DNA from 3 places in the Bradyrhizobium sp. LMG 9283 genome. Region 2 is predicted to be linked to each of the others. Evidence: predicted binding sites of a transcription regulator. Region 2 holds the regulator's gene; each other region holds the start of a gene.

Region 1 (9,625 bases), 3.4 Mb from region 2:
ACGCTTGCGCTCGACCCTGAGATGATGCTGCTGGACGAGCCGATGGCCGGCATGGGCCATGAGGACATCGATAAGATCGCGGCGCTGATCAAGCGCATCTCCGCGAAATATACCATCCTGATGGTCGAGCATAATTTGAGCGTCGTGGCCAACCTCTCCGACATCATCACCGTGCTGACGCGCGGGCAGGTGCTCGCGCAGGGCCATTACTCCGAGCTCACCAAGGACGAGCGCGTCAAGGAAGCCTATCTGGGAGCCGGTCATGCCTGACACTGCGATCGCCGAGGCTTCGGCCAGCGCTGCGACCAGCGGCAACATCCTTCAAGTCCGCAATCTCGAAGCCTGGTACGGCGAGTCCCACATCCTGCACGGGATCAATTTCGACGTGAACGCGGGCGAGGTCGTCACCCTGCTCGGGCGCAACGGCGCTGGCAAGACGACCACGCTGAAGTCGATCATGGGCATCATCGGCAAGCGCTCCGGCTCGGTGAACTTCAACGACCAGGAGATCATCCGCGCGACCTCCGACAAGATCGCGCGCATGGGCATCGCGTTCTGCCCGGAAGAGCGGGGTATATTCTCCAGCCTCGACGTGCGGGAGAATCTGCTGCTGCCGCCGGTCGTCCGCGCAGGCGGACTGCCGCTCGACCAGATCTTCGACCTGTTTCCGAACCTCAAGGAGCGGCTGGCCAGCCAGGGCACCAAACTGTCGGGCGGAGAGCAGCAGATGCTCGCGATCGCGCGCATCCTGCGCACCGGCGCGAGCTTCCTGATGCTGGACGAGCCGACCGAGGGCCTTGCGCCCGTCATCATTCAGCAGATCGGTCATACCATTGCGCGGCTCAAGAAGGAGGGGTTTACGATTCTCCTGGTCGAGCAGAACTTCCGCTTCGCATCCACCGTCGCCGATCGTTATTATGTGGTCGAGCACGGCAAAATCATTGATGGATTTTCCAATTCGGAGCTCGCCGCCAACATGGACAAGCTCCACACCTATCTCGGTGTCTAGGGCATGATCAGGAAGATTGTTTAGCGGTTTTCCAAAGAGATCGTGCTCAAGCCGAAGAACTGCCAACGAGAAAATTCAAAAAGGAAAGTTGCATGAATACCAGGTCGATTGCGTCATTGCTGCTGACCACCACGCTCACCTTCGCCGCTGCAGGCGTCGCGTCCGCGCAGGACAAAACCGTCAAGATCGGCGCGTTGTCCGATCAGTCCGGCCTCTATGCCGATCTCGGCGGGCCCGGTTCGACGCTCGCCGCGCAGATGGCCGTTGAGGATTCCGGCTTGGCTGCGAAGGGCTGGAAGATCGACATCATCTCGGGCGATCACCAGAACAAGCCCGATATCGGCACCGCGATCGCGCGGCAGTGGTTCGACGTCGACAAGGTCGACATCATCGTCGACGTGCCGAACTCGGGCGTCGCGCTCGCCGTCAACAACGTCATCAAGGAAAAGAACGGCGTCTACATCAACTCCGGCGCGGCGACCTCGGACCTCACCAACGCGCAGTGCTCGCCCAACACCGTGCACTGGACCTACGACACCTACATGCTGGCCCACACCACCGGCCAGGCTCTGGTCAAGGCCGGCGGCGACACCTGGTTCTTCCTGACAGCGGACTACGCCTTCGGCGCGGCGCTCGAACGCGACACCAGCGCGGTCGTTACCGCCAACGGCGGCAAGGTGGTGGGCGGCGTCAAGCATCCGCTGAACACGCCGGATTTCTCCTCCTTCCTGCTCCAGGCGCAGGCCTCCAAGGCCAAGATCATCGGTCTCGCCAATGCCGGGGGCGACACCACCAACACCATCAAGCAGGCGGCCGAGTTCGGCATCGGCAAAGGCGGCCAGAAGCTCGCGGCGCTGCTGCTCTTCCTCACCGACGTCAAGGCGATTGGGCTGGAGACGGCGCAGGGCCTCAACTTCACCGAGACCTTCTACTGGGACATGAACGACCAGACCCGCGCGTTCTCGAAGCGCTTCGCCGAGAAGATGAAGAACAATGCTCCGCCGACCATGGTGCAGGCGGGCGTCTATGCCGGCGTGCGTCACTACCTCAAGGCCCTCGAAGCGCTCGGCGGCAATCCGCATGACGGCGTCAAGATCGTCGAGAAGATGAAGTCGATGCCGACCGAGGACGATCTGTTCGGCAAGGGCGAGATCCAGCCCAACGGGCGCACCATCCACAACGCCTATCTGTTCGAGGTGAAGAAGCCCTCCGAGTCCAAGGGACCGTGGGACTTCTACAAGCTGGTCGGCACGGTGCCGGGCGACCAGGCTTTCACACCGCTGTCCGAGAGCAAGTGCGCGCTGTTGAAGAAGTAAGATAACGGCCCGCAGGCAATCGAGCCTGCGGGCGACTTTCACGGGAACGCCGAAGGGACCGGGTGCGGGATCGATGCAGGCTCTTTACGCTCAGCTACTGGTGGGACTGATCAACGGCTCGTTCTACGCGCTGCTCAGTCTCGGGCTTGCCGTGATCTTCGGCATGCTCAACATCATCAATTTCGCCCATGGCGCGCTCTACATGATGGGCGCCTTCGTCGCCTATTTCCTGCTGAACCTCGGTGGCATCAACTACTGGTGGGCGCTGCTGCTGGCCCCCATCATCGTCGGCATCTTCGGCATGATCCTGGAACGGACCATGCTGCAATGGCTGACCGGGCTCGACCATCTCTACGGCCTGCTGCTGACCTTCGGCATCGCGCTGATCGTGCAGGGCGTGTTCCAGAACTACTTTGGCTCCTCGGGCCTGCCTTACGCCATTCCGGACCAGCTCAAGGGCGGCATGAATCTCGGCTTCATGTTCCTGCCCGTCTACCGCGGCTGGGTCGTCGTGTTCTCGCTGGTCGTGTGTCTTGCCACCTGGTTTCTGATCGAGAAGACGCAGCTCGGCGCTTACTTGCGCGCCGCCACCGAAAACCCCACTCTGGTCCGTGCCTTCGGCATCAACGTGCCGCGCATGATCACGCTGACCTATGGTCTCGGCGTCGGCCTCGCCGCGCTCGCAGGCGTGCTGTCAGCGCCGATCAACCAGGTGCGGCCGCTGATGGGCGCCGACCTCATTATCGTCGTGTTCGCCGTGGTGGTGATCGGCGGCATGGGTTCGATCATGGGCTCCATCATCACCGGCTTCGCGCTCGGCGTGATCGAGGGTCTGACCAAATATTTCTACCCTGAGGCCTCCAACACCGTCGTGTTCGTACTGATGGTGCTGGTGCTCCTGGTGAAGCCAACGGGATTGACGGGAAGGGCGGCCTGATATGACAACCCTGACGGACGATACGCTCCCTGCAGGCCCGCGTGCGATGCGCGACGAGATGATTGTGTTCGTGGTGATGGCGCTGCTCTTGGCGTCGGTCCCGTTCACGGGAGTCTATCCGTTCTTCGTGATGCAGGCGCTGTGCTTTGCGCTGCTCGCCTGCGCCTTCAACCTCTTGGTCGGCTATGGCGGCCTGCTGTCGTTCGGCCACGCGATGTTCTTGGGGACGGCTGGCTATTGCAGCGCGCACGCGCTCAAAGTGTGGGGACTGCCGCCGGAGCTCGGCATTCTCGTCGGCGTCGCTGCGGCGTTCGGCCTGTCGATCATCACCGGTTACATCTCGATCCGCCGCCAGGGCATTTATTTCTCGATGATCACGCTGGCGCTGTCGCAGCTGCTGTACTTCATCTACCTTCAGGCACCGTTCACCCATGGCGAGGATGGCATCCAGGGCATTCCGCAGGGACACATGTTCGGTGTCCTCGACCTCTCCAAGCCGACAGTTTTGTATTACGTCGTGCTGGTCGGCTTTCTCGCCGGTTTCCTTTTGATCTTCCGCATCATCAACTCGCCCTTCGGCGAAGTCCTGAAGTCGATCCGCGAGAACGAGCAGCGGGCGATTTCGCTCGGATATCGCACCGACCAGTACAAGTTCCTGGCCTTCATCCTCTCAGGGACTCTGGCCGGCTTTGCCGGATCGCTGAAGGTGTTCGTGGCGCAAAATGCCTCGCTCACCGACGTGCACTGGACGATGTCGGGCGAGGTCGTGCTGATGACGCTGGTCGGGGGTCTCGGCACCATCTTCGGTCCGGTGGTCGGCGCCTTCGTGATCATCGCCATGCAGCAGTATCTGGCGGGCTTCGGCCAGTGGGTCACGGTGATCCAGGGCGCGATCTTCGTGATCTGCGTGCTCACCTTCCGCCGCGGCGTCATCGGCGAAATCGCGCATTACTTCCGAAGATCGCTCTAAGTAGCTGATTTAAAATCGATTTACCGGCCGTTTGAAAGCGGTGGATGATCCGGCTCCGCGGGCGTGAGATGACACGCGCGCGGATCGAAAATGGTCTATGACAGTTTCATGACGGCCTTTCGGGCCTGGCCATTTCCAACCGGTAGCCTATCCCCATGATGCGATGGTTTCGTGCGTTCCTGCCCAGGGAAGAACGGTTCTTCGACCTGTTCGACCGGCATGCCCAGACCGTGATCCAAGGGGCGATCGCGCTCCAGGGCATGCTCAATGGGGGCGAGGAGACGCCGGTCTATTGCCAACGCGTCAACCAGTTCGAGAACGATGCCGACAACATCACCCGTGAAGTGCTGACGGCGGTGCGCCGCACCTTCATCACCCCGTTCGATCGCGGCGACATCAAGAACCTGATTACGTCGATGGACGATGCCATCGATCAGATGCAGCAGACGGCCAAGGCGGTCATGCTGTTCGAGGTTCGCGCGTTCGAGCCTCCCATGCGCGAGATCGGCGGGCTCCTGATCGAATGCGCCAATCTGGTCGGGCGTGCGCTGCCGCTGATGCAATCGATCGGCCCGAATGTTGCCATGCTGACCGCCATCACCGAAGAGCTCGGCAAGCTGGAGGGCCGGGTCGACGATCTCCACGACATCGGCCTGAAGGAGCTTTTCCTCAAGCATCGCGAGGGCAATGCGATGGACTTCATCGTCGGCGTCGAAATCTACGACCACCTGGAAAAGGTGGCCGATCGCTTCGACGACGTCGCGAACGAGATCAACAGCATCGTCATCGAGCAGGTTTAGCGCATGATCCGGAAAAGTGTGCAGCGGTTTTCCGCCGCGACAAACGCGAAACGCGTTTGCGCTGAGATCATGCGCAAACGTTAGGGCAGGGCTGCCGTGGATGCTGCGTTGGGTGTTCCCGTCCTGGTCGGACTGATCGCCGTCGCGCTGCTGTTCGACTTCCTGAACGGCCTGCACGACGCCGCCAATTCGATCGCGACCATCGTTTCGACCCGCGTGCTGCGGCCGCAATTCGCGGTGTTCTGGGCCGCGTTCTTCAATTTCATCGCCTTCATGGTGTTCGGGCTGCATGTCGCCCAGACCATCGGCACGGGCATCATCGATCCCGCGGTCGTCGATGCCCAGGTGATTTTCGCCGCGCTCGTCGGTGCCATCGTCTGGAACCTCGTGACCTGGGCGCTCGGCATCCCATCCTCGTCCTCGCACGCGCTGATCGGCGGGCTCGTCGGCGGCGGCATGGCCAAGGCGGGGATCTCGGCCGCGGTGTGGAGCGGGCTGTCCAAGACGGTGCTGGCGATCGTGCTGTCGCCGCTGGTCGGCTTTCTGATCGCGATGATGCTGGTCGCGATCGTGTCCTGGCTGTCGGTGCGCTCGACGCCGTTTGCCGTGGATCGTGCCTTCCGCATCCTGCAATTCGCCTCCGCCTCGCTCTATTCGCTCGGCCATGGCGGCAATGACGCGCAGAAGACCATGGGCATCATCGCGGTGCTGCTCTATTCGCAAGGCCATCTCGGCAGCGACTTCTCGGTGCCGTTCTGGGTCGTGCTGTCCTGCCAGGCGGCGATGGCGCTGGGCACGCTGATGGGTGGCTGGCGCATCGTCCGCACCATGGGCCTGCGCATCACGAAGCTGACGCCGATGCAGGGCTTTTGCGCCGAGACGGGGGGCGCCGCGACCCTGTTCATGGCGACCTATCTCGGGGTTCCCGTTTCGACCACTCACACGATCACCGGCGCCATTGTCGGCGTCGGCGCCGCCCGCCGCGTCTCGGCGGTGCGCTGGAACGTCGCCAGCTCGATCGCTTATGCCTGGGTAATCACGATCCCGGCCTCGGCCATCGTCGCGGCCCTGACCTGGTGGGTTGTGCAGATCTTCAGGTAACAAGCTTCAGCCCGGCAATCCCGGCGACGATCAGGGCGATGCTGGCGAGACGGAAGGCCGTCGCCGGCTCGCCGAACAGGAAGATGCCGAGCGTCGCGGTGCCGACCGCGCCGATGCCGGTCCAGACCGCATAGGCGGTTCCGACAGGAAGTGATTTGAGCGCAAATCCGAGCAGGATGACGCTGCCGGCCATGGCCGCCAGCGTGACCACTGACGGAACAAGCCTGGTAAAGCCCTCGGTGTATTTCAAGCCGATCGCCCAAGTGATCTCGAGAAGACCTGCGACAAACAGTATGCTCCAGGCCACGAACGACCCTCCATTCCAGGCAGGGTCGTCCCCGCGGCGGATGTGGTGATGGATGGGGAGGCCGTCCTCCCCAAGACTGATATAACCAAGCGCCGATATGGGGCTGGCCGAACGGCTGCGCAATCACCAAATGAGGCTTGATCAGGCCCGTTTTCCCTGCCACACGCTCCCGCCATGTCCGACATCGCCACCATCACGGCCGAATCGCCGGCCCGTTCCCCGCTTGCCGCCGAAGTGGCGCGGCGGCGGACCTTTGCGATCATCTCCCATCCAGACGCCGGCAAGACCACGCTGACCGAAAAGCTGCTGCTGTTCGGCGGCGCCATCAATCTCGCCGGCCAGGTCAAGGCCAAGGGCGAGCGGCGCAATACGCGCTCGGACTGGATGAAGATCGAGCGTGAGCGCGGCATCTCGGTCGTGACCTCGGTGATGACCTTCGAGTTCGAAGGCCTCGTGTTCAACCTCCTGGACACGCCGGGCCACGAGGACTTCTCGGAAGACACCTATCGCACGCTGACGGCGGTCGACTCCGCCGTGATGGTGATCGATGCGGCCAAGGGCATCGAGGCGCGCACCCGAAAGCTGTTCGAGGTGTGCCGTCTTCGGGATATCCCGATCATCACCTTCATCAACAAGATGGACCGCGAGAGCCGCGACGTGTTCGAGCTGCTCGACGAGATCGAGAAGACGCTGGCGCTCGACACCACGCCGATGACCTGGCCGGTCGGCCGCGGCCGCGACTTCCTCGGTACCTACGACGTCGTCAATGGCGGCGTGCGCCTGCTCGAAGGCGGTGGCGCCAAGACCGGCGCGGCGCTTGAGATCGAGATCGAAGAGCTCGCCAAGCTCAACGCCAATCTGGACGTCACTGCTGTGAAGGACGAGCTCGAGCTCGTCACCGAAGCGTCAAAGCCGTTCGCGCTCGACGCGTTCCGCGAAGGCCATCTGACACCGGTCTATTTCGGCAGCGCGCTGCGCAATTTCGGCGTCGGCGACCTCCTGGAAGGCCTCGGCAAGTTCGCGCCCGAGCCGCGCGCGCAGGACAGCGACCAGCGCAAGGTCGAGGCCACCGATCCCCGCATGAGCGCCTTCGTGTTCAAGATCCAGGCCAACATGGATCCGAACCACCGCGACCGCATCGCGTTTGCGCGCCTCTGCTCCGGCAAACTCAGCCGCGGCATGAAGGCCAAGCTGGTGCGCACCGGCAAGAGCATGCCGCTGTCGAGCCCGCAGTTCTTCTTCGCGCAGGATCGCTCGGTGGCGGACGAAGCCTTCGCCGGCGACGTCGTCGGCATTCCCAACCACGGCACCCTGCGCATCGGCGATACGCTGACCGAGGGCGAGGATTTCAACTTCGTGGGCGTGCCGAGCTTCGCGCCCGAAATCGTCCGCCGCGTCCGTCTGACCGACGCGATGAAGGCGAAGAAGCTGAAGGAAGCGCTGCAGCAGATGTCGGAAGAGGGCGTGGTGCAGGTGTTCCGTCCGCGCGACGGTGCGCCGGCGCTGGTCGGCGTGGTCGGCGCGCTCCAGCTCGATGTGCTCAAGGCGCGGCTCGAGGCGGAATATTCGCTCCCGGTCGAATTCGAGGTCAGCGAATTCCAGCTGGCGCGCTGGGTCTCCTCCGAGGACCGCAAGAAGCTCGACAGCTTCATCGCCGCCAACACCTCCAGCATCGCGGACGATGTGGATGGAGATCCCGTGTATCTCGCCAGGAACGAGTTCTATCTCGGTTACACCAGGGAGCGCGCCGAGGGCATCGAGTTCACCAACGTCAAGGACGTCAAGAAGAAGGGGTAGGGGCGCTCGCTGTTAGCCATGCTGTCGGCTCGCCACCACACCCACCGCCGTCATGCCCCGGCTTGCCGCCTTCGCTAAAACTTCGGCGGCCGAGCACCCTAGTGGCCCGGCGTAGCCTTGGCGGGGCCGGGACCGGGGCATCCGGTACGCCGCAGCTCCTCGATGCAATCACTTCCGTCTCTGGAATACTGGGTCGCCCGGTCAAGGCCGGGCGACGACACCGGAGTTGAACGCGGGCATGTGAACGACCAGGGACTTGACGCGTTCATCGACCACGCCATGTCTTCCCGTGACCTTGCGAGTTCACTCCATGTGGCGCGGCATCCTCATCTTTCTCCTGCTGGCGATATCGACGATCACCGCCGACGCGCGGCCCCGGCAGATCAATCCGATCCCGTTCTCGCACGAGCCGTGCAGCGTGCTCGACGGCCGGCCCTGCATGCCGTCTTATTGCAGCCCGCTCGAGCCCGGCCCCTGTATTCCCGAGATCGACTACCCTTACGGCCAGAACCTCCAGCTCACGATCGAAAGCGTGCCGTCCGACGCCGACCGCGCCAAATACCGCAAGCCCGATCACGATCTCGACACGATCGGCGATCTCTTTGCCGAGCTGCGCAGCTGCTGGTCGCCGCCGTCGAACAATGCGCGTGAGGGCATGCAGATGTCGGTGCGGTTCAGCCTCAACAAGGCCGGTGGCCTGATCGGCCCGCCGCGCCTCACATATGCGACCGCGGGCGTGCCGGCCGGCACCCGCACGACCTATCTGAACGCCATCAACGCGTCACTGCAGGAATGTCTGCCGCTGAAATTCACCAGCGGCCTTGGCGGCGCGTTGGCCGGACGGCCAATCGCGATCCGGTACGTCGACAATCGGCAGATCGGTAAGTAGCGCATCAGTTGCGAGCGGCGGCCAATCGATGCTACCTCAGAGGCGGGGGTTGCTTGAGGGGAGGATGTCGTGGGTCTGCTGGTCATGATCCTGGGGCTGGCGCTGTTTTTCGCGGCCCATATTTTCACGACAAAACGAAAAGCGCGCGCGCAGGCGATCGCGAAGCTGGGCGAGGGGACTTACAAGATCCTCTATTCGCTGGTCTCGCTGGCGGGGCTGGCGCTGATCATCTGGGGCTTTGCCCATTACCGCAGCTCCGGCTGGATCGACGTCTGGTATCCGCCGAAGGCGATGAAGCACATCACGCTCGCGCTGATGCTGCCCGCCGTCATCCTGGTGGTGGCGTCATATTTGCGCGGCCGCATCTATGCGACGCTGAAGCATCCGATGCTGGCCGGCATCAAGCTGTGGGCGGCGGCGCATCTGCTCGCCAACGGTGATCTCGGCTCCATCATCCTGTTCGGCTCGTTCCTCGCCTGGGCGGTGTATGACCGCATTA
Region 2 (9,625 bases):
GAAGGTGATGATGCGGTAACGTTCCGGATGCCCCTTGGAGAAGTGATGGTGGCGCACCAGCTTGATTACGCCTTCCAGCGCCTCGGCGCCGGAATTGCAGAAGAATACGAAGTCCGCGAAGCTTTCCTTGCACAGACGCGCGGCAAGCTTCTCGCCGTCCGGGCTCTGGAACAGGTTCGACATGTGCCAGAGCTTCGTCGCCTGCTCCTGCAACGCCTTGACCAGCGCGGGATGGACATGGCCGAGCGCATTCACCGCCACGCCCGAGGTGAAATCGAGATAGCGATCGCCATTGGTCGCGATCAGCCAGCAGCCTTCGCCGCGCTCGAAACCGAGGTCGGCCCTGGCGAAAACGGGGAGCAAATGCGGCGCGGCGCTGTCAGTCATGACGTCACTTGAATGTTGCGGACGGTGTGAGACGTGCATTGCGCAACGCACCATCGACCGGCCCCGGAAAACGAAACGTGCCGCCTTTTAAGGGCGGCACGTAAGACTATCTTATGCTTGGCAAGACAGGTGTCAATGCCGCCCGGAAAGCCTCGCGAAACGCTGAATCCGTAGTCTTGCGGTGGCGATTTTGCGGAGTTTTCACCACGGAACATGTGGAAGCGAGTCGGCGGACTCTTGCGCGGGAGTCACGCCATATTGTAGCGTTTGGACTGTCAGATACGACATCTCGTGCAGCGGTTCTGATCCCAAGAGTCCTCATGTACCGGCGTAAACGTTCGGGCGTCTTGAGCGCGCCCGGCGAGCCTTAAGGGATTCTGCGGCACGGGATTTTCAAGGCTTCAGGCATTCGCTGCGAAGGCCCCAGGATGGCAGGCGCGCAGCGAGGGAAAGGGTGCAATGACGGTTTTGACCTGGTCCGATGATCGCGTCGAGCAGCTGAAAAAGCTCTGGGAGGCCGGACTTTCGGCCAGCCAGATCGCGGCGGAGCTCGGCAATGTGACCCGCAATGCCGTGATCGGCAAGGTGCATCGGCTCGGTCTGTCCGGCCGCGCCAAGAGCCCTTCATCGGCAGCGCCCCGGCCGCGCAAGGCACGGCCCGCGCAGCACATGATGCGGGTGACCCGCCCTGTCGCGCGCGGCAACACCGCGCTGGCGCAGGCCTTCGAGGTCGAGGTGGAGGCCGAGCCTGTCACCTATGACAACGTGGTGCCGATGAGTCAGCGGCTGTCTCTGCTGGAATTGAACGAGGCGACCTGCCACTGGCCGGTCGGCGATCCCTCAAGCCCGGATTTCTTCTTCTGCGGCGGCAAGGCTCTCTCCGGCCTGCCCTATTGCGCCCAGCACTCGCGCGTGGCCTATCAGCCCGCAGCGGATCGCCGTCGCGCACCGGCGAAGCCGGGCACGCGGTGAGTTTGTTCTGAGATCAGAAATGAGCTGTCACACGATGACGGCTCAAACAATCCGATGTCGTCCCGGACAAACGCGCCACAAGCGCGCGCCGATCCGGGACCCATAGCCACCGAGAGATGTGGTTATGGGGACTCGAAATTACCTTTTCGCAAAACAATCATGCCCTGTGGTTATGGTCCCGGATCTGCGCTGACGCTTGTCCGGGACGACACTGAGCGTGTGGCAACAGCTCGCAAACCTCAGGTCTGCTCGGCCTTCGCGAAACGATCGTCCAGCGCGTAGCCGGCGCCGCGGACGGTGCGGATCGGGTCCTGCTCGCGGCCGAGATTGAGCAGCTTGCGCAGGCGGCCGATATGGACGTCGACGGTGCGCTCGTCGATGTAGATGTCGCGGCCCCAGACGCTGTCGAGCAGCTGCTCGCGCGAGAACACGCGGCCGGGATGCTCCAAGAAGAACTCCAAGAGGCGATATTCGGTCGGGCCGAGATCGATCGGCCGGCCCGAGCGCGCCACGCGGCGCTTGTCGCGGTCGAGCTCGATATCGCCATAGGCGAGCACGGTGGCGAGCCGCTCGGGGCTGGCGCGCCTGAGCAGACCCTTCACGCGCGCCAAGAGCTCCGGCACCGAGAACGGCTTGACGATGTAATCGTCGGCGCCGGTCGCAAGCCCCCGCACCCGCTCGCTCTCCTCGCCGCGCGCGGTGAGCATGATGATCGGCAGCTGCTTGGTTTCGGGGCGGGTACGAAGCCGCCGGCACAGCTCGATGCCTGACAGGCCCGGCAGCATCCAGTCGAGCACGATCAGATCGGGAATGTGCTCCTTGAGGCGGGTGTCGGCGTCGTCGCCGCGCATCACCGTCTCGACGTCATAGCCGTCGCCTTCGAGGTTGTAGCGGAGAAGCTCGGTGAGAGCTTCCTCGTCCTCAACCACCATAATGCGTGCGCCCATGTTGTCGTCGCTCCCTTAGGTATTCGGCACCGTCGTGGCGAAGGTCGTCATGTCGCCCTTCGGCCGCTTGTCAGTGATCGCCTGGCCCTCGATCATGTAGAACACGGTCTCTGCGATGTTGGTGGCGTGATCGCCGATCCGCTCGATGTTCTTGGCGCAGAACATCAGGTGGATGCAGAACGAGATGTTGCGCGGATCCTCCATCATATAGGTGAGGAGCTCGCGGAACAGCGAGGTGCAGATGGCGTCGACTTCCTCGTCGCCTTTCCACACCGCCATGGCCGCCGGCAGATCGTGCGCGGCATAGGCGTCCAGGACCGACTTGACCTGCTGCTGCACGAGATCGGTCATGTGTTCCAGTCCGCGGAACAGCTTCAGCGGATGGAAATCCGTCTCCAGCGCCGCGACGCGCTTGCCCATGTTCTTGGCGAGATCGCCGATGCGCTCGAGATCGGTCGCGACGCGCATGGCGCCGACGATCTCGCGCAGATCCACCGCCATCGGCTGGCGGCGGGCGATGGTGAGCACGGCGCGCTCCTCGATGCGCTTCTGCAGCGCGTCGAGCTCGGCGTCGGTCGCGACCACGCGCTGGCCGAGCGCGACGTCGCGGCGGATCAGCGCGTCGACGGAATCGACGATCATGCGCTCGGCGATGCCGCCCATTTCGGCGACCAGGCGGGTGAGCTCCTGGAGGTCGGTGTCGAAGGCCTTTGCGGTATGTTCAGAACCCATGTTCCGTCTCCTCAGCCGAACCGGCCGGTGATGTAATCCTGCGTGCGCCGGTCGCTCGGCGACGTGAAGATCTTGCTGGTGTCGTCGAATTCGATCAACTCGCCGAGATACATGAAGGCGGTCTTGTCGGAGACGCGCGCCGCCTGCTGCATGTTGTGGGTGACGATCGCGATCGTGTAGTTCTCGGACAATTCCTGGATCAGCTCCTCGACCTTGGCGGTCGAGATCGGGTCAAGCGCCGAGCAGGGCTCGTCGAACAGGATCACCTCGGGCCGCACCGCGACGGTGCGGGCGATGCAGAGGCGCTGCTGCTGGCCGCCGGAGAGCGACAGGCCGGAGGCATTGAGCTTGTCCTTGACCTCGTTCCACAGCGCGCCGCCGCGCAGCGCCTTCTCGACGCGGTCATCCATCTCCGACTTCGAGATCTTCTCATAGAGGCGGATGCCGAAGGCGATGTTCTCGTAGATCGTCATCGGGAACGGCGTCGGCTTCTGGAACACCATGCCGACCCGCGCCCGCAGCAGGTTGAGATCCAGCTTGGGGTCGAGGATGTTGGTGTGGTCGAGCAGCAGCTGGCCGGTGGCGCGCTGGCCCGGATAGAGATCGTACATCCTGTTGAAGATGCGCAGCAGGGTCGACTTGCCGCACCCCGACGGGCCGATGAACGCCGTGACACGGTTGGTGCCGAGCGCCAGGTTGATGTTCTTCAGCGCGTGGTGCTCGCCATAGTAAAAATTCAGGTTGCGCGCGGTGACCTTGGCCGGCGCCTCGGGCAGCGGCTGGGAACCGGGATGAACGGTCGGCGCGCTCACGGAAACAGACATTTCACTCATTTTGCAGTCCTCTCGGCGCCGATGATGCGCGCGCCAATGTTCAGGGCAAGCACGGTCAGGGTGATCAGCAGCGCACCGCTCCAGGCGAGCTGCTTCCAGTAGGCGTAGGGGCTCTGCACGAAGTTGTTGATGGTGACCGGCAGGTTGGCCATCGTCTTGTTCAGGCTCAGGCTGAAGAACTGGTTCGACAGCGCAGTGAACAGCAGCGGCGCAGTCTCGCCGGCGACGCGGGCCGTGGCGAGCAGCACGCCGGTGATGAGGCCGGAGCGCGCGGCGCGATAGGCGATCCGCTTGATCACCAGCGAGCGCGGCAAGCCCAGTGCGCTGGCGGCTTCGCGCAGCGGATTCGGCACCAGCAGCAGCATGTCTTCCGTGGTGCGCACCACGACCGGGATCACGATGACGGCCAGCGCAAGGCTGCCTGCGATCGCCGAGAAGCCGCGCATCGGCACCACCACCGCGCCATAGATGAACAGGCCGATGATGATCGAAGGCGCCGACAAGAGGATGTCGTTGATGAAGCGGATCACCGAGGTCAGCTTGTCGTTGCGGCCGTACTCGGCGAGATAGGTGCCGGCGAACAGGCCGAGCGGCGCGCCGATGCCGACGCCGAGCACGGTCATGATCAGCGAGCCGACAATGGCGTTGAGCAGGCCGCCCTCGGTCGAGCCCGGCGGCGGCGTGTTCTCGGTGAAGACCTGGAGGTTCAGGCCGGACAGGCCGTTGTAGAGCAGCGTGATCAGGATCAGCGCGAGCCAGGTGACGCCGAAGGCGGCGGCGCTAATGCAGAGCCCGCGGATGACGATGTCCTTGCGACGGCGCCGTGCGTAAATCGGGTTCATGTCACTTCCCCGCCTTCTGTTCCAGACGCAGCAGCATCAGCCGCGCGGCCGCGAGCACGAAGAACGTCAGCACGAACAGGAGCAGGCCGAGCAGGATGAGGCCGGACTGATGCAGGCCGTCGCTCTCGGCGAACTCGGAGGCGATCGCCGCCGAGATCGTGGTGCCCGGAGCGAAGATCGACGAGGAGATCCGGAACGAGTTGCCGATGATGAAGGTGACCGCCATGGTCTCGCCGAGGGCGCGGCCCAGCGCCAGCATGACGCCGCCGATGATGCCGACCCGAGTGTAGGGGATCACCACGCTGCGGACGACTTCCCAGGTGGTGCAGCCGACGCCGTAGGCGGCTTCCTTCAAGACCGGCGGCACCGTCCTGAACACGTCGACCGAGATCGAGGTGATGAAGGGCAGCACCATGATGGCGAGGATCAGCGCGGCGTTGAATAGGCTCAGATAGGACGGCGGACCTGCGAAGATCGCGCCCAGCACGGGAACGCCGTCGAAGATCCGGATCATGAAGGGTTGGAAGGTGTTGGCCAGGAACGGGCCCAGCACGAAAAAGCCCCACATGCCGTAGATGATCGAGGGGATGCCGGCGAGCAGCTCGACCGCGATGCCGATCGGGCGGCGCAGCCATTGCGGGCAGAGCTCGGTGAGGAAGATCGCGATGCCGAGACCGACGGGAATCGCGATCAGCATCGCGATGAAGGAGGTGACGAGCGTGCCGTACATCGGCCCAAGCGCGCCCAGCACCGGCGGATCGGCCGACGGCGCCCAGCGCTGCGTCCACAGGAAGGACAGGCCGTATTCCTTCATCGCCGGGAACGCACCGACGATCAGCGAGATGATGATGCCGCCGAGGATCAGCAGCACCGAGATCGCGGACAGCCGCGTGATCCAGTAGAAGGTGACGTCGCCGAGCTTGAACGCGCTCAAGGCCTTGGCGCGGTCATACGGTCCGGCGTCGTCGATTACATCGCTCTGAACGGCCATCTCTGCCACGCCGATCCCCTGTACTGACTATGTTTGTTCTTGCCTGTTTGGTCCCGCGCCCCGGACGAGACGCTCGTTGCGACGCTGATCCGGGGCCCAGTTCTTGTGGGTCCCGGCTCTGCGGTGCATCACTACGTGCCGCACCGCGTCCGGGACACGAGAGCAAGAGATCAGCTCTTGATCTCGGCAGCCCAGGTCTTCTCGATCAGCTGGACGACGCTGTCCGGCATCGGGATGTAGTCGAGCTCCTCGGCCGCCTTGTCGCCGTTCTTGAAGGCCCAGCGGAAGAACTTGAGGGCTTCCTGCGAGGCCGCCTTGTCGGTGGCTTCCTTGTGCATAAGGATGAAGGTCGCCGCCGTGATCGGCCAGGACTTGTCGCCGGGCTGGTCGGTCAGGATGACGTAGTAGCCGGGCGCCTTGGCCCAGTCGGCGTTGGAGGCGGCCGCCTGGAAGGCTTCGACGGTCGGCTGCACCGATTTGCCGGCCTTGTTGACGAGACCGGTGTAGGTCAGCTTGTTCTGCTTGGCATAGGCGTACTCGACATAACCGATCGAGTTCTTGGTCTGGCTGATGTTGCCCGACACACCTTCGTTGCCCTTGGCGCCGACGCCGACCGGCCACTCGACCGCGGTGCCCTCGCCGACCTTGCTCTTCCAGTCCGCGCTGGCCTTGGAGAGATAGTTGGTGAAGTTGAAGGTGGTGCCCGAACCGTCCGAGCGACGGACCACGGTGATCGCCTCCGACGGCAGCTTCACGTTCGGATTGAGCTTCTTGATCGCGGCATCGTCCCACTTGGTGATCTTGCCGAGATAGATGTTGGCCAGGGTCTCGCCATCGAACACCATCTCGCCGGGCTTCACGCCCTCGATGTTGACGACGGGGACGATGGCGCCCATCACCATCGGCCACTGGACGAGGCCGTCCTTCTCGAGCTGCTCGGCCTTGAGCGGCGCGTCGCTGGCGCCGAAGGTCACGGTCTTGGCCTGGATCTGCTTGATGCCGCCGCCCGAGCCGATCGACTGGTAGTTCAGACCGTTGCCGGTCTCCTTCTTGTAGGCGTCAGCCCACTTCGAATAGATCGGGAACGGGAACGTCGCACCGGCACCCGTAATGTCGGCTGCAAACGCCGCTGTCGTCGATGCGGCGACCAAGCCAGCAGCGACGATAGTTTTGAGGAAATTCATGCTGGTCTCCATACAGGGGAGCGAAGCGCCATCCGCGCCCGATCGCGCTCCCCGCGCCGCCCCTTTAGGAGCGGTCGGCTGTGCTTTTACGAAGGTTTCGTGACAGCTGGATGACACGCTCAAGCATTTGAAATAACTTGAGTTTCAGGCCTGCACCGGAGTCTTTGCCTGGGGAAAACAGGCGGTGAAAGTGGCGCCCTGCTTGGGCACGCTTTCAATCAGAAGGCGGCCGCGGTGACGGTTAAGAATATGTTTCACCAGCGATAATCCGAGCCCCGTGCCGCCTTGCGAGCGGCTGTCGCCGACGTCGACCCGGTAGAAGCGCTCGGTCAGCCGCGGCAGGTGCTCCGGCGCAATGCCCGGGCCGAAATCGCGGACCATGACCCGGATTTCCTGAGCTCCGTCAGCGGCCGCGCTTGATGTCAGCGACACGATGACGCGTCCGCCCGAGGCGCCGTATTTGAGCGCATTTTCGATCAGGTTCTCGAACAGGCGGAGCAGCTCCTCGCGGTCGCCCGCGATCATCACCGGCGGCTCCGGCAGATGGATCTCCACCTCGACCTGACGCTCGCGCGCCAGCGGCTCGAGCCCGTCGGCGACCTGGCGGATGATAGGCACGAGATCGACCAGGGTGTCGGGCCGGACATGGGCTGACAGCTCGACCCGCGATAGCGACAAGAGATCGTCGATCAGGCGCGCCATGCGGGTGGCCTGGTTGTGCATGATGCCAAGGAAGCGCTCGCGCGCCTTGGGGTCGTCCTTGGCCTGGCCCTGGAGCGTGTCGATGAAGCCCGACAGCGCGGCCAGCGGCGTGCGCAGCTCGTGGCTGGCATTGGCGACGAAGTCGGCGCGCATTTCCTCGACACGGCGCAACGGCGTCTGGTCGTGGAAGGTCATCAGCATGCACCTGTCGGCGCCGCCGAAGCTGGTTGGCACCGGCACCGGCGTGATCATGAGCTCCATCCAGCGATCGACCGGGACGTGGTCGAGATAGGTTGCGCGCCGCGGCTCGGTGGTCGCGATCGCCTCGCGTAGCGCCGTGATGATCTCCGGCGAGCGCAGCGCGAACTGGGCGAGCTCGTTCCGGCGCAGCGCCGGCGCGAGCTGGGCGGCCGCGGCGTTGAGGTGGATGACGCGTCCGGCGCGGTCGAGCAGCACCGCCGGATCCGGCATGCCGGCGACCACCGCGGCCACCGCCGCGCTCTCGACCGGGTTGATGCGTCTGACGTCGTCGCGGGAAGCGGCGGGATCGTGCAGCCGCCACGGGATCAGGGCAGCCGCCGCGATGCAGAGGAACACGATCGCGGCGTGCAGCGCCGACAATTCGCCGAGCGAGACCACGACGGACAGCGCCAGCGCCGCGGCGATCAGGATGATGGTCGAGTGCCGCAGCCGGTCGGACCAGGGCTGGGCGGGGGGAGAAGATGGGGCGTCGATCGCCATCGGGGCGGGCTTCTCCTACAGGGACTTGTCCTAAGGACTTGGCACCGTTCAGGCGCCGCTGTCGCTGCGCTCTCTCACATAGGCGGCTTCGGGCGCCGGGCCGGGGTCCAGCTTGAGCGCCGCCTGTTGCAGGCGCTTCGATCGCGCGCCGATTATAACTTCACGAAACGTCAGCAAGATTACAGATAGGACGAAGGGAGAGATGTAATAGAGGACGCGGAACAACAGCATACCGCCGAGCAGCTCCTCCCGGTCCATCTGCCAGAGGCCGACCAGCATGGCGGCGTCGAACACGCCGAGGCCCCCGGGCGAATGGCTGGCGAAGCCGAGCAGGGTCGCCGAGACGAAGATCACCGCGACCACAACGAAACCGAGATTCGGTTCGTCCGGGACCAGCACGTACATCGCCAGCGCGCAGAAACCGAGATCGACGATGCCGATCACGATCTGGAGCAGCGTCAGCGGCCCGCCCGGCAGCACCACGGTCCAGGGGCCGCGGCCGACCACCCGCGGCTGGGTCCAGACCCAGACCACGTAGCCGACCAGCGCCACGATGATCATCAGCGCCAGCGTCCGGTTCAGCCAGGCCGGCAGCTGGTCGATCGAGGCGGCGGCCTCCGGATGGTAGGAAATGCCGAGGCCGAGCACGGCGGCATTGCCGAGCCAGAAGGTCAGGCCGGCGAGGAAGCAGATTTTTGCGACGTCGATCGCGTTCAGCCCATAGGCCGAATAGATGCGGTAGCGCACCGCGCCGCCGGTGAAGACGGATGCGCCGACATTGTGGCCGATCGAATAGCTGGTGAAGGCCGCGAGCGCGTTGATGCGGTAAGGAACATGACTATGGCCGATCGCGCGCGTGGCGAACAGGTCGTAGAAGGTCAGCGTGAAGTAGCCTGCGGCCACGAACAGCGCCGCCATCGCAATCTGGCTCGGCTCGGTGCTCTTGATCGCTTCGAGGACCTCGTTGAAATCGATGCCGCGCAGCATGTGGTAGAGCACATAGCAAGCGATGCCGATGACCGCGATGCTGATCACAACTCCAAGCTTATGCAGGATTTGCTTCTGGCGCAGAAACGTCATCGCCCTGCGTATGGCTTCCAGCATCTAGACCTCGAACAACGCTTCAGCGGCCAGGACGGCCGGCAGACAGGCGGACGACGCACAGGCATTCAACGAACCCTCGCCGCCGGCTCCGGTGTCGCGCATGCCCCCTGCCCCTCCACTAGCGCGTTTTCGGGCGAAGTGGAATTCGCCAATTCGAACAAATACACGTGCCTTCAATATTTTAAGCAGG
Region 3 (9,625 bases), 160 kb from region 2:
CCTTCATTCCTGATCACCCGCACGAGCTGGCGGCTGTGATACTCCGCGCTGCCCGCGTTGAGGATGGTGACATCGGCCTGCGCCGACGAATCGTCGACGCTGCGCGACAGTCGTTCCGTGATGTTGCCGTCGCTGTGCCGGGCGCGCGCGGCAAGCCGCTGCGCCAGCACATCAGGCGGCGCCGTGATCGTGACCGCCACGACATTGGCATAGGCTTGACGTAACGCGGCGATCACGGTGCGTGAGACGTTGACGACGACCGCGCGGCCCGCGCGGATGTCGTCGTTGATTTCGAGCGGCAGCGCATAGGAATGTCCATGCGCCTCCCAATGCACGGCGAAGTCGCCATGCTCTCGCGCGCGTTGGAACTCGTCTTGGCTCACCGCGATGTTGTCCTCATCGGCGGAGGATGCGCGCGTCACGATACGGCGCGGGAAGACGATCTCGGGATCGTCTATGCAGGCCGCTTGCGCCAGCCGCAGCAGCGTATCCTTACCGGCGCCGCTGGGGCCGACCACGAGCACGAGCCGGCCGGGGCCGATCGCACCCGCCTCGTCATGCGCCGTGGTGACCATCTCGCTCATGCGACGCGTTTTCCTTCGCGCCAGACGCTGCGGACGACGGGAACGTGGCCTGCGACATGCACGCGGATCAAATCGGCACGCTTGCCGGGCGCGACCTCGCCGCGGTCGGCGAGGCCGACCGCCTCTGCCGGCGCCTTGGTCACGGTGCGAACCGCGGCCGGAAGGCTGATTGCGGGCACATGCTCGGGCAATTGCAGCGCGGCCATCAAAAGGCTCGACGGGATGTAGTCCGACGACAGGATGTCGAGCAAGCCCTCGCGCGCGAGATCGACCGCGGCGATGTTGCCGGAGTGCGAGCCGCCGCGCACCACGTTGGGCGCGCCCATGAGGATGTCGATGCCGGCCTGGTGCAGGCCGCGCGCGGCCTCCAGCGTGGTCGGGAATTCCGCGACCGAGACGCGATCCCGCACGGCGTCCGCGACATTCTCCTCGGTGGTGTCGTCGTGGCTCGCCAGCGGAATGTTGTACTGATGCGCCAGCGCCACGATCTCACGCATGTTCGCCGCGGCATAGAGCCTCTGATATTCGAAGCGCTTTGCGAACAATTCGTCGAGCTCGGCATCGGTCTTGCCGCCGCCCTTGCCGCGGTAATAGTCGCGCAGCTTGACCTCGTCGCGGAACTGGCGTTGGCCGGGCGTGTGGTCCATCAGCGACATCAGCTTGACGTCGGGACGGTCGATCAGCTCCTTGGCTTCCTCGACGACGCTCGGCATCGGGATCTCGCAGCGCAGATGCAGGAAGTGATCGGCGCGCAGCAGGCTGGCCTCGCGCGCGGTAGTGATCGCGGCGGCGAGCACGCCGGCGCGGCCATCGACTTCCTCGGCGCCGTCCTCGCGCCAGACCCGGAGTGAATCGAACACGGTGGTGATGCCCGAGGTGGCGAGCTGGCCGTCATAGGAGATGACGGCGGCGACCGGGTTCCAGAACACTTTTGGCCGCGGCACGTAATGCGCTTCGAGATGGTCGGTGTGGAGCTCGATGAGGCCGGGCATGATCAAATCGCCGCCGGCATCCTCGGCGCCCGCGGGCGCCCTGCCCTCGCCGATCTCCGCAATGCGTCCGTCGGCAAGCGCGAGCCAGCCCTGCTCGATCACCCGGTCAGCCAGCACGATCCTGGCATTGGCGATCACGGATTCCTTCTTCATTTCCCCATTCCTTCAGGCCGCGGCGGCAAAGCTGGTGACGTCGACGATGCGGTCGGCAATCAGATGACGGATTTCGTCGTCATGGACAATGGCGACCATGGCGACGCCCTGACGTTTCTTTTCAGCGACCAGCTCGACCACCACGGCGCGATTGGCCGCATCGAGCGAGGCGGTCGGCTCGTCCAGCAGCAGGATCGGCAGATCCGAGATGAAGCCGCGCGCGATGTTCACGCGCTGCTGCTCGCCGCCGGAGAAGGTCGCGGGCGGCAGCTGCCAGAGACGCTCGGGGATGTTGAGATGATGCAGCAGCGCGCCGGCGCGCGCCTGCGCATCGGCCCGGCTCATGCCGTTCACGATCAGCGGCTCGGCGACGACGTCGATGGTCGCAACCCGCGGCACGGCGCGCAGGAACTGGCTGACATAGCCGATGGTGGAGCGGCGGATGTTGAGGACCTGCCGCGGCTCGGCGGTGGCGAGATCGACCACAGCGCCGCGATGGCGGATGCCGATCCGGCCGCTATCGCAGCGATAATTGCCGAAGATCATCTTCAGGATCGACGACTTGCCGGCGCCCGATGGCCCCGACAGCACGACGCACTCGCCTGGATTGACCTGGAAGGTCACCCCGCGCACGACCGGCAGCTCGATGCCGCCCTGCAGGTGCATCGTAAAGGTCTTGCCGGCGTCAGTGATGTCGATCATGGCGGTCATTGGAAAACTCATATTGCAAAGTTCATGGCGGCAGGATCGAGGAGACGAGTAGCTGGGTATAGGGCTCGCGCGGGTCGTCGAGCACCTGGTCGGTGAGACCGGTCTCGATGACGCGGCCGCCTTTCATCACCATCACGCGGTGCGACAAGAGGCGCGCCACCGCGAGATCGTGGGTGACGATGATAACGGCGAGGTTCAGCTCGGCGACGAGGCCGCGCAAGAGATCGAGCAGGCGCGCCTGTACCGATACGTCAAGTCCGCCGGTCGGCTCGTCCATGAACACCAGCCGCGGCTCGGTGACGAGGTTGCGGGCGATCTGGAGCCGCTGGCGCATGCCGCCGGAAAAGGTGCGCGGTGCATCGTCGATGCGCGCGACGTCGATCTCGACGCGGGTGAGCCAGTCTGACGCGGTGTCGCGGATGCGGCCGTAGTGATTCCGGCCCACCGCCATCAGCCGCTCGCCGACATTGGCGCCGGCCGAGACCGCCATGCGCAGGCCCTGCGCGGGATCCTGATGCACGAAACCCCAGTCGGTGCGGAACAGGAAGCGGCGCTCGGCTTCGCCAAGGGTGGCGAGATCGCGGGTGACGCCGTCGCGCATCCGGTAGGACACATGACCGGCACTCGGCGCGAGCTGGCCTGACAGCATTTGCAGCAGCGTCGACTTGCCCGAGCCGGATTCGCCGACGATCGCCAGCACCTCGCCGGGATAGAGCGAGAACGATACATCGCGGCAGGCGGTGATGCGGCCAAAGGACTTACTGAGGGATCTTGCGATCAGCAGCGGCTCGTCGTTCTCGACCAGATTTTGATCAGCCATTCGAGGCCTCCTGCGCCTTCTCCTTGTACGGCGCGGCACTGAGGCTGCCGTGATGGCCGGCGGCCTGACGTCCCTCGCAATAGTCGGTGTCCGAGCAGACGAACATGCGCCCGCCCTTGTCGTCGGTGACGATCTCGTCGAGGTAGGAATTTTCCGCGCCACAGAGCGCGCAGGGCGCGTTGAAGCGATAGGGCTCGAACGGGTGATCCTCGAAATCGAGCGAGACCACCTGGGTGTAGGGTGGAATCGCATAGATGCGCTTCTCGCGGCCGGCGCCGAACAATTGCAGCGCCGGGCAATTGTCCATCTTGGGATTGTCGAATTTCGGCGTCGGCGACGGGTCCATCACGTAGCGCGCGTTCACCTTTACCGGATAGGCGTAGGCGGTCGCGATGTGGCCGAAGCGGGCGATGTCCTCGTAGAGCTTCACATGCATCAGGCCGTATTCGGCGAGCGCATGCATGCGCCGCGTCTCGGTCTCGCGCGGTTCAAGGAAACGTAGGGGCTCTGGGATCGGGACCTGATAGACCAGCACCTGATTCTCGTGCAGCGCCGTCTCCGGGATGCGGTGACGGGTCTGGATCACTGTTGCTTCGTCCGTTGCCGTCGTCGTCGCAACGCCGGCGGTCTTGGCGAAGAACTTTCGGATCGAGATCGCGTTGGTGGTGTCGTCGGAGCCCTGGTCGATCACCTTCAGCACGTCCTGGGGTCCAAGGATCGCGGCCGTGACCTGCACGCCGCCGGTGCCCCAGCCATAGGGCATCGGCATTTCGCGGCTGGCGAACGGCACCTGGTAGCCAGGAATGGCAATGGCTTTCAGGATCGCGCGGCGGATCATCCGCTTGGTCTGCTCGTCGAGATAGGCGAAATTGTAGGCGGGCGCGTTCATTCCGCGGCCTCCTTCATGGCATCGGGCGTCTCGGCGAGCTCCTGGCGCAGCTTGCGCAAGAGGCCGAGCTCGGACTGGAAGTCGACATAGTGCGGCAGCTTCAGATGCTCGACGAATCCGGTGGCCTGGACGTTGTCCGAATGCGACATCACGAATTCCTCGTCCTGCGCCGGGGCGAGTGCCTCCTCGCCGAGCTCGCGGGCACGCAACGCACGATCGACCAGCGCCATCGACATGGTCTTGCGCTCGCTCTGGCCGAAGGCGAGGCCGTAGCCGCGGGTGAAGCACGGCGCTTCCGTCGCCGAGCCCTTGAACTGGTTGACCATCTGGCACTCGGTGAGCTCGATCGCGCCGAGCGGCACGGCGAAGCCGACGTCTTCGGCGAAAAATTCGACCTCGACCTCGCCAAAGCGGATCTCGCCGACGAAGGGATGGTTGCGGCCGTAGCCGCGCTGGGTGGAATAGCCCATCGCGAGGAGAAAGCCTTCGTCACCGCGCGCGAGGTTTTGCAGGCGCAGGTCGCGATCGGCCGGAAAATTCAGCGGCTCGCGGGTGAGATCGCCGACGCTGGCGCCATCCTCGGCCTGCGGCGATGATTCGATCAGCCCGTCGCGTCCCAGAATATCGGTCACGCGCGGCGTTGGCGCCGTGGACGTTTCGGCCGTCGACGGAACCTCCGGCACGACGCCTTCCGCAAGCGAGGGATCGAGCAGGCGGTGCGTATAGTCGAAGGTCGGCCCGAGGATCTGTCCGCCTGGAATGTCCTTGAAGGTCGCGGACACCCGCCGCTGCACCCGCATCGCGCCGGTGTCGACCGGCTCGCTGGCGCCGAAGCGCGGCAAGGTGGCGCGGAAGGCGCGGACCAGGAAGATCGCCTCGATCAAATCGCCGCGCGCCTGCTTGATCGCGAGCGCCGCGAGCTCGCGGTCATAGAGCGAGCCTTCGCTCATGACACGGTCGACGGCAAGGCCAAGCTGCTCCGAGATCTGGTCGAGCGAGATTTCCGTAACACTTTGATCGCCGCGCCGCTTATGTGCGAGCAGACGATGGGCATTCTCGATGGCGCGTTCGCCGCCTTTGACTGCGACATACATGCTTCTAGCTTCCCTTGCTCACGACCCGCGTGGTGCGGGGGATCGCGACCACGGCGTCGTCGGCGACCAGCACCACATCGATGCCGCGCGGAAACAGCGCTTCGTTCATATGCAACCGCTCGAACAGGTCAAAAGGCTTGATCGACGCCTGCAGCGTCGCGACCCCGTCGATGCCGGGGCCGCGCAGCTCGAAGCTGCGCCCGGAAGTCAGGCTGTCGGTCTGAATGATCACTGTGGTCGAACGATCGGGATATTCGCTCGTGCCAAGCGCGAAGCGCTCGAGCGAAGGCAGCGCATTGCCGTCACAGATCAGCGCAAAACTCGCGATCGAGCAGTCCTGCACGACCGGCGCACCGGTATGAAACTTGAGCCATTTCACCACATCGGAACTTTCCGCAAAGGGCGCGTCGAGCCAGAGGGGCGTATCGTGGTCGAACAGCGTCAGCGCGATCGCGGCGGTGCCGCGCATCATCGGCCCCGGCGCGCCGACCATCGGCACGATTTGCTGGACCGAGCCCGGACGCGCCATCGCGTCCATGACCGAGCGAAAGGTCGATTGCGCCGACAGCACCTTGTCGGCGAAACCCGGCGGCAGTTCCGCAATTGTGGTCATGATCTCATCCCTCACCGCGCACCATGGTGTAGAAATCAACCTTCGTCGCGGCGGTCTCTTCCGCCGCCCGCTTGCGCTTGATCATCAGCTGCTCGCGCAAGGGCGCGATAACGCTACGCTCGACGAGCCCGCCGAAATCGCGAGACTGGACCAGCGCATCGCATAGCGCGATCAGCCGCGCCTTCTCGCCGTCACGGCCAAGCGTGTATCCCAACCCGACCTCGCCGCTCGCAAGCCGCACCGCCGCGCGCGACACCGTGGCTTCGCCGAGATTGAACGGCGCGCCGTCGCCGCCGACCCGGCCGCGCAGCATCACCAGGCCGTTCTCCGGCGCGCGCAAATCTTGATGAGCCGGCAGAGTAAGATCGCGGAGGCGAGCGGCGATCTCGCCCGCCTCCGCGTGCGCCAGCACGGCCATCGCGGCCTTGCGCTGGGCTTGCTGGTTGTTGTGCTGCGTCACCTGGTTCACCGAACTTGCCGCATCGAAGTTGTCTATGGTAATAGACAACTTCATACGGAAGCGCCATGACTGTTTCGTGACAATGATGTGATTTCTGGAGTAGGTTTCCCGCGACATGAGCATGCAGGACACAGCCTCCTCGGGCGTCGCACTGTGGCGCCTCGTTGCCGACGGCATCGAGCGCGGCATTGCCGACGGCCGCTTTGCCGCCGGCGACAAGCTGCCGGGCGAGATGGAGATCGCAGAAACCTATCGCGTCAACCGTCACACCGTGCGTCGCGCGCTGGCGGCCCTTGCCGAGCGCGGCCTGGTTCGCGCCGAGCGCGGCAGCGGTACCTATGTCGAGGCACAGAAGCTCGCCTATCCCTTGCGCTCGCGCACGCGCTTCTCCGAGATCGTCGGCGCGGGCGGTCGCGAGCCGTATGGCCGGCTGATCGAGGCGACCGATGATGTCGCGACGCGCGAGCTCGCGCGGGAGCTGGGATTGAAGACCGGCGCGCCGTTGGTGCGGATCGAGGCGATCCGCCTCGCCGACCGCACGCCGATCTGCGTCTCCACGACCTGGCTCTCGGCGGACCTGTTTCCGGATGCGGGCGCCGTGTTCGCGGCGACGCGCTCGATGACGAAACTGCTCGCGCATTATGGCGTGCGCGATTATCGCCGTGGCGCGACCCGAATCACCGCAGGCATTGTCGACGCGACCGACGCCGCACGGCTCGATCTCGCGCTGGGGCGGCCGATCCTGGTGGTGGATGCGACCGACCAGGATCTCGACGGCAAGCCGCTGGTGACCAAGCACTCGCGCTTTGCGGCGGAGCGGGTGGAGTTTCTGGTGGAGTCGTAGAGCCTCCCTCCACAAAGCCGGTGCCGTAGGGTGGGCAAAGGCGCACTTGCGCCGTGCCCACGATCTTTCTCGATCATCAGAAGTGGTGGGCACGCTGCGCTTTGCCCACCCTACGGCACCGTTGCTCAGGCGACGGCACGCCTTCCAATAATCGCAAAGCGCAGCTTGCCCGAGATGAAATCGATCGCGGCGACGGCAACCAGGATCATCAGGATCAGGAACGACACTTTCTGCCACTCCAGCACGCGAATCTGCTCGGCGAGCTGGAGGCCGATGCCGCCGGCGCCGACGATGCCGATGATGGTGGCCGAGCGGGTGTTGGATTCGATGAAATAGAGCACCTGGCCGGCGATCACGGGCAGGACCTGCGGCAACAGGCCGAAGCGAATCTCGTGCAGCGCGCTGCCGCCGGAAGCGCGGATGCCTTCGACCTGCTTCTGGTCAGCGCCCTCGATCGCCTCCGAAAACAGTTTGCCGAAGGCACCGAAATCCGACACGGCGATCGCGAGCACGCCGGCGAACGGGCCGAGCCCGACCACGTTGATCCACACCAGCGCCCAGATCAGTGTGTCGACGCCGCGGATCGAATCGAGGAAGCGGCGGACGGGAAAGCGCAGGATGTTCGACGGCACGATGTTGCGCGCCGCGAGCAGACTTATTGGAAGCGCGAAGACAGCGGCCAGCGTAGTACCGAGCAGCGCGATCGACAGCGTCTCGCCCAGTGCCTTCAGATAGACCGGCAGCGAGGAGCCGGGATCCGGCGGGATCATCATTAGGCTGATCCAGCCGAGCTGGCTGAGCCCGGCGAAGAAGCGCGATGGCGAGAAATCGAGATCGACGAGGCCGTAAGTGAGGATCGCGAAAGCCGCGACGATCATCGCGGGCGTCGCGAGCCGCGCCGAGGCCGGCCGGTCGAACATTTCGGGATAGCGCGCGCGGATCTCTCGCGTGTTGACTTCCTGCGGCCTCGTCACGTCCGCGCCTCCTTTCCGAACAGGTGGCCGCGCAGCCAGCCGGTGGTGATGTCGATGATGAAGATGGTGACGACGATGGTGAGCAGGATGGCGCTGACGTCCGAATAGTAGAACTTGCGGATGGCGACGACGAGCTCCTGGCCGATGCCGCCAGCGCCGACAAAGCCCATCACGGAAGCTTCGCGGACATTGATCTCGAAGCGCAGCAGCGCATAGCTGGCATAGCCCGCGGTCACCTGCGGCACGATCGCAAAACGCATGCAGGAGAGCCAGCTCGCGCCGGTCGAGCGGATGCCCTCGACCGGCTTCATGTCGGCGTTCTCGACGATTTCCGAGAACAGCTTGCCGAGCGCGCCGGTGGAGTGAATCGCAATCGCGAGCACACCGGCCATCGGTCCGAGCCCGAAGGCGATGACGAAGACCAGCGCGAACACGATGCCGGGGACGGTGCGGGCGAATTCGAGCAGCCGCCGCACGACGAAGCGCAGCCAGGGCGCGGGCGAGGTGTTCTCGGCCGCGAAGAAGTTGAGGGCGAAAGCGAAGGTCGCGCCGATCAACGTGCCGACATAGCTGATCAGCAGCGTCTCGCCCAGCATCTTCAGCCATTTACGCCAGCCCCAGAGCCACTCGCCGACGTCGGTCCAGACCCGCTGGCCGCTGTCGAGCGTGAGGATGCGGTCGAAATAGCTGACGAAGTTGCCGAAATAGGTGAACAGCGTGCGCAAATTCACTTCGGCGCCGATCGCGGCGAGCACCAGCGCTGCGGCAAAGATCGCAGCTCCCAACAGGAGACGGAGCCGCCTGCGCGAGACCGCCTGGCGATAGGCGGCGTTGAGCGCGGCCAGCTGCTGCTCGGGGAGGATCGAAACCGCTGTCGTCATCGGTCGAAACAGGTCCCGTCAAAGAAAGAGCCGGGTCCTGAGGACCCGGCTCGAGTGCATCGTCCCGAAAACTCAGGACGCCTTCTTTTTACGCAGCGCATCGACGAACTTGATCAGCTCGATCGTGCCATCCCAATCCTTGGTGGTGGCGGGATGAAAGCCCTTCTTCTGACCGTCCGACAGGCGATCGAACGCGGCCTTGTCCTTGGCCGGCGCATCGAAAAACGCCTTTGCGATGGCCGCCTTGGCGTCATCAGGCAGGTCGGAATTGTAGGCATAGGGACCGTTGATGATCGGCGCCGACTTGTGAATGATGCGGAAATCGTCCTTCTTCATCGCCGAGCCGTCGGCGTTCTTCAGCATGCCCTTGGTCAGCATCTGCGCCAGCGTGGAATCGTCGTCGCTGGTCCACTGGTTGGCCGCGACGTCGACCGTGCCCTGCGCCAGCGCCAGCATCGCGTTCTCATGGCTGCCGGTGAAGACGACCTTGCCGAAATAGCCGTCGGCATCCGGGATGCCCATCTTGTCGAGCTCGAAGCGCGGCACATTGTTGCCGGAGGTCGAGTTCGGGTCGACCAGGCCGAGGTTCTTGCCCTTGAGATCATCGACC

What was found. The regulator PhoB, encoded in region 2, activates phosphate uptake and scavenging genes when phosphate is short. The targets are predictions, from matches to a motif close to TGTCATNNANCTGTCAT.
Region 1: a site for PhoB is predicted at 4,330-4,346, ahead of P6U29_RS24310 (DUF47 domain-containing protein). Genes of this name have one in related genera too.
Region 3: a site for PhoB is predicted at 6,382-6,398, ahead of phnF (phosphonate metabolism transcriptional regulator PhnF). Genes of this name have one in related genera too.

The regions. Positions count from the first base shown of each region.
Region 1 covers NZ_CP120691.1:5,123,026-5,132,650, reverse strand. Annotated here, with positions in the region: gene P6U29_RS24335 (ABC transporter ATP-binding protein) at 1-270, shown strand, start outside; gene P6U29_RS24330 (ABC transporter ATP-binding protein) at 263-1,009, shown strand; gene P6U29_RS24325 (ABC transporter substrate-binding protein) at 1,102-2,325, shown strand; gene P6U29_RS24320 (branched-chain amino acid ABC transporter permease) at 2,399-3,262, shown strand; gene P6U29_RS24315 (branched-chain amino acid ABC transporter permease) at 3,264-4,232, shown strand; gene P6U29_RS24310 (DUF47 domain-containing protein) at 4,388-5,032, shown strand; gene P6U29_RS24305 (inorganic phosphate transporter) at 5,129-6,133, shown strand; gene sugE (quaternary ammonium compound efflux SMR transporter SugE) at 6,126-6,440, opposite strand; gene P6U29_RS24295 (peptide chain release factor 3) at 6,615-8,237, shown strand; gene P6U29_RS24290 (hypothetical protein) at 8,548-9,126, shown strand; gene P6U29_RS24285 (NnrU family protein) at 9,196-9,625, shown strand, end outside.
Region 2 covers NZ_CP120691.1:8,509,919-8,519,543, forward strand. Annotated here, with positions in the region: gene P6U29_RS39705 (aspartate aminotransferase family protein) at 1-387, opposite strand, end outside; gene P6U29_RS39710 (GcrA family cell cycle regulator) at 847-1,359, shown strand; gene phoB (phosphate regulon transcriptional regulator PhoB) at 1,599-2,306, opposite strand; gene phoU (phosphate signaling complex protein PhoU) at 2,322-3,038, opposite strand; gene pstB (phosphate ABC transporter ATP-binding protein PstB) at 3,050-3,871, opposite strand; gene pstA (phosphate ABC transporter permease PstA) at 3,868-4,713, opposite strand; gene pstC (phosphate ABC transporter permease subunit PstC) at 4,715-5,704, opposite strand; gene pstS (phosphate ABC transporter substrate-binding protein PstS) at 5,875-6,888, opposite strand; gene P6U29_RS39745 (ATP-binding protein) at 7,033-8,331, opposite strand; gene P6U29_RS39750 (lysylphosphatidylglycerol synthase domain-containing protein) at 8,380-9,435, opposite strand.
Region 3 covers NZ_CP120691.1:8,350,168-8,359,792, forward strand. Annotated here, with positions in the region: gene phnN (phosphonate metabolism protein/1,5-bisphosphokinase (PRPP-forming) PhnN) at 1-584, opposite strand, end outside; gene P6U29_RS38905 (alpha-D-ribose 1-methylphosphonate 5-triphosphate diphosphatase) at 581-1,729, opposite strand; gene phnL (phosphonate C-P lyase system protein PhnL) at 1,742-2,440, opposite strand; gene phnK (phosphonate C-P lyase system protein PhnK) at 2,463-3,260, opposite strand; gene P6U29_RS38920 (alpha-D-ribose 1-methylphosphonate 5-phosphate C-P-lyase PhnJ) at 3,253-4,149, opposite strand; gene P6U29_RS38925 (carbon-phosphorus lyase complex subunit PhnI) at 4,146-5,243, opposite strand; gene phnH (phosphonate C-P lyase system protein PhnH) at 5,248-5,856, opposite strand; gene phnG (phosphonate C-P lyase system protein PhnG) at 5,861-6,325, opposite strand; gene phnF (phosphonate metabolism transcriptional regulator PhnF) at 6,432-7,160, shown strand; gene phnE (phosphonate ABC transporter, permease protein PhnE) at 7,286-8,134, opposite strand; gene phnE (phosphonate ABC transporter, permease protein PhnE) at 8,131-9,015, opposite strand; gene phnD (phosphonate ABC transporter substrate-binding protein) at 9,088-9,625, opposite strand, start outside.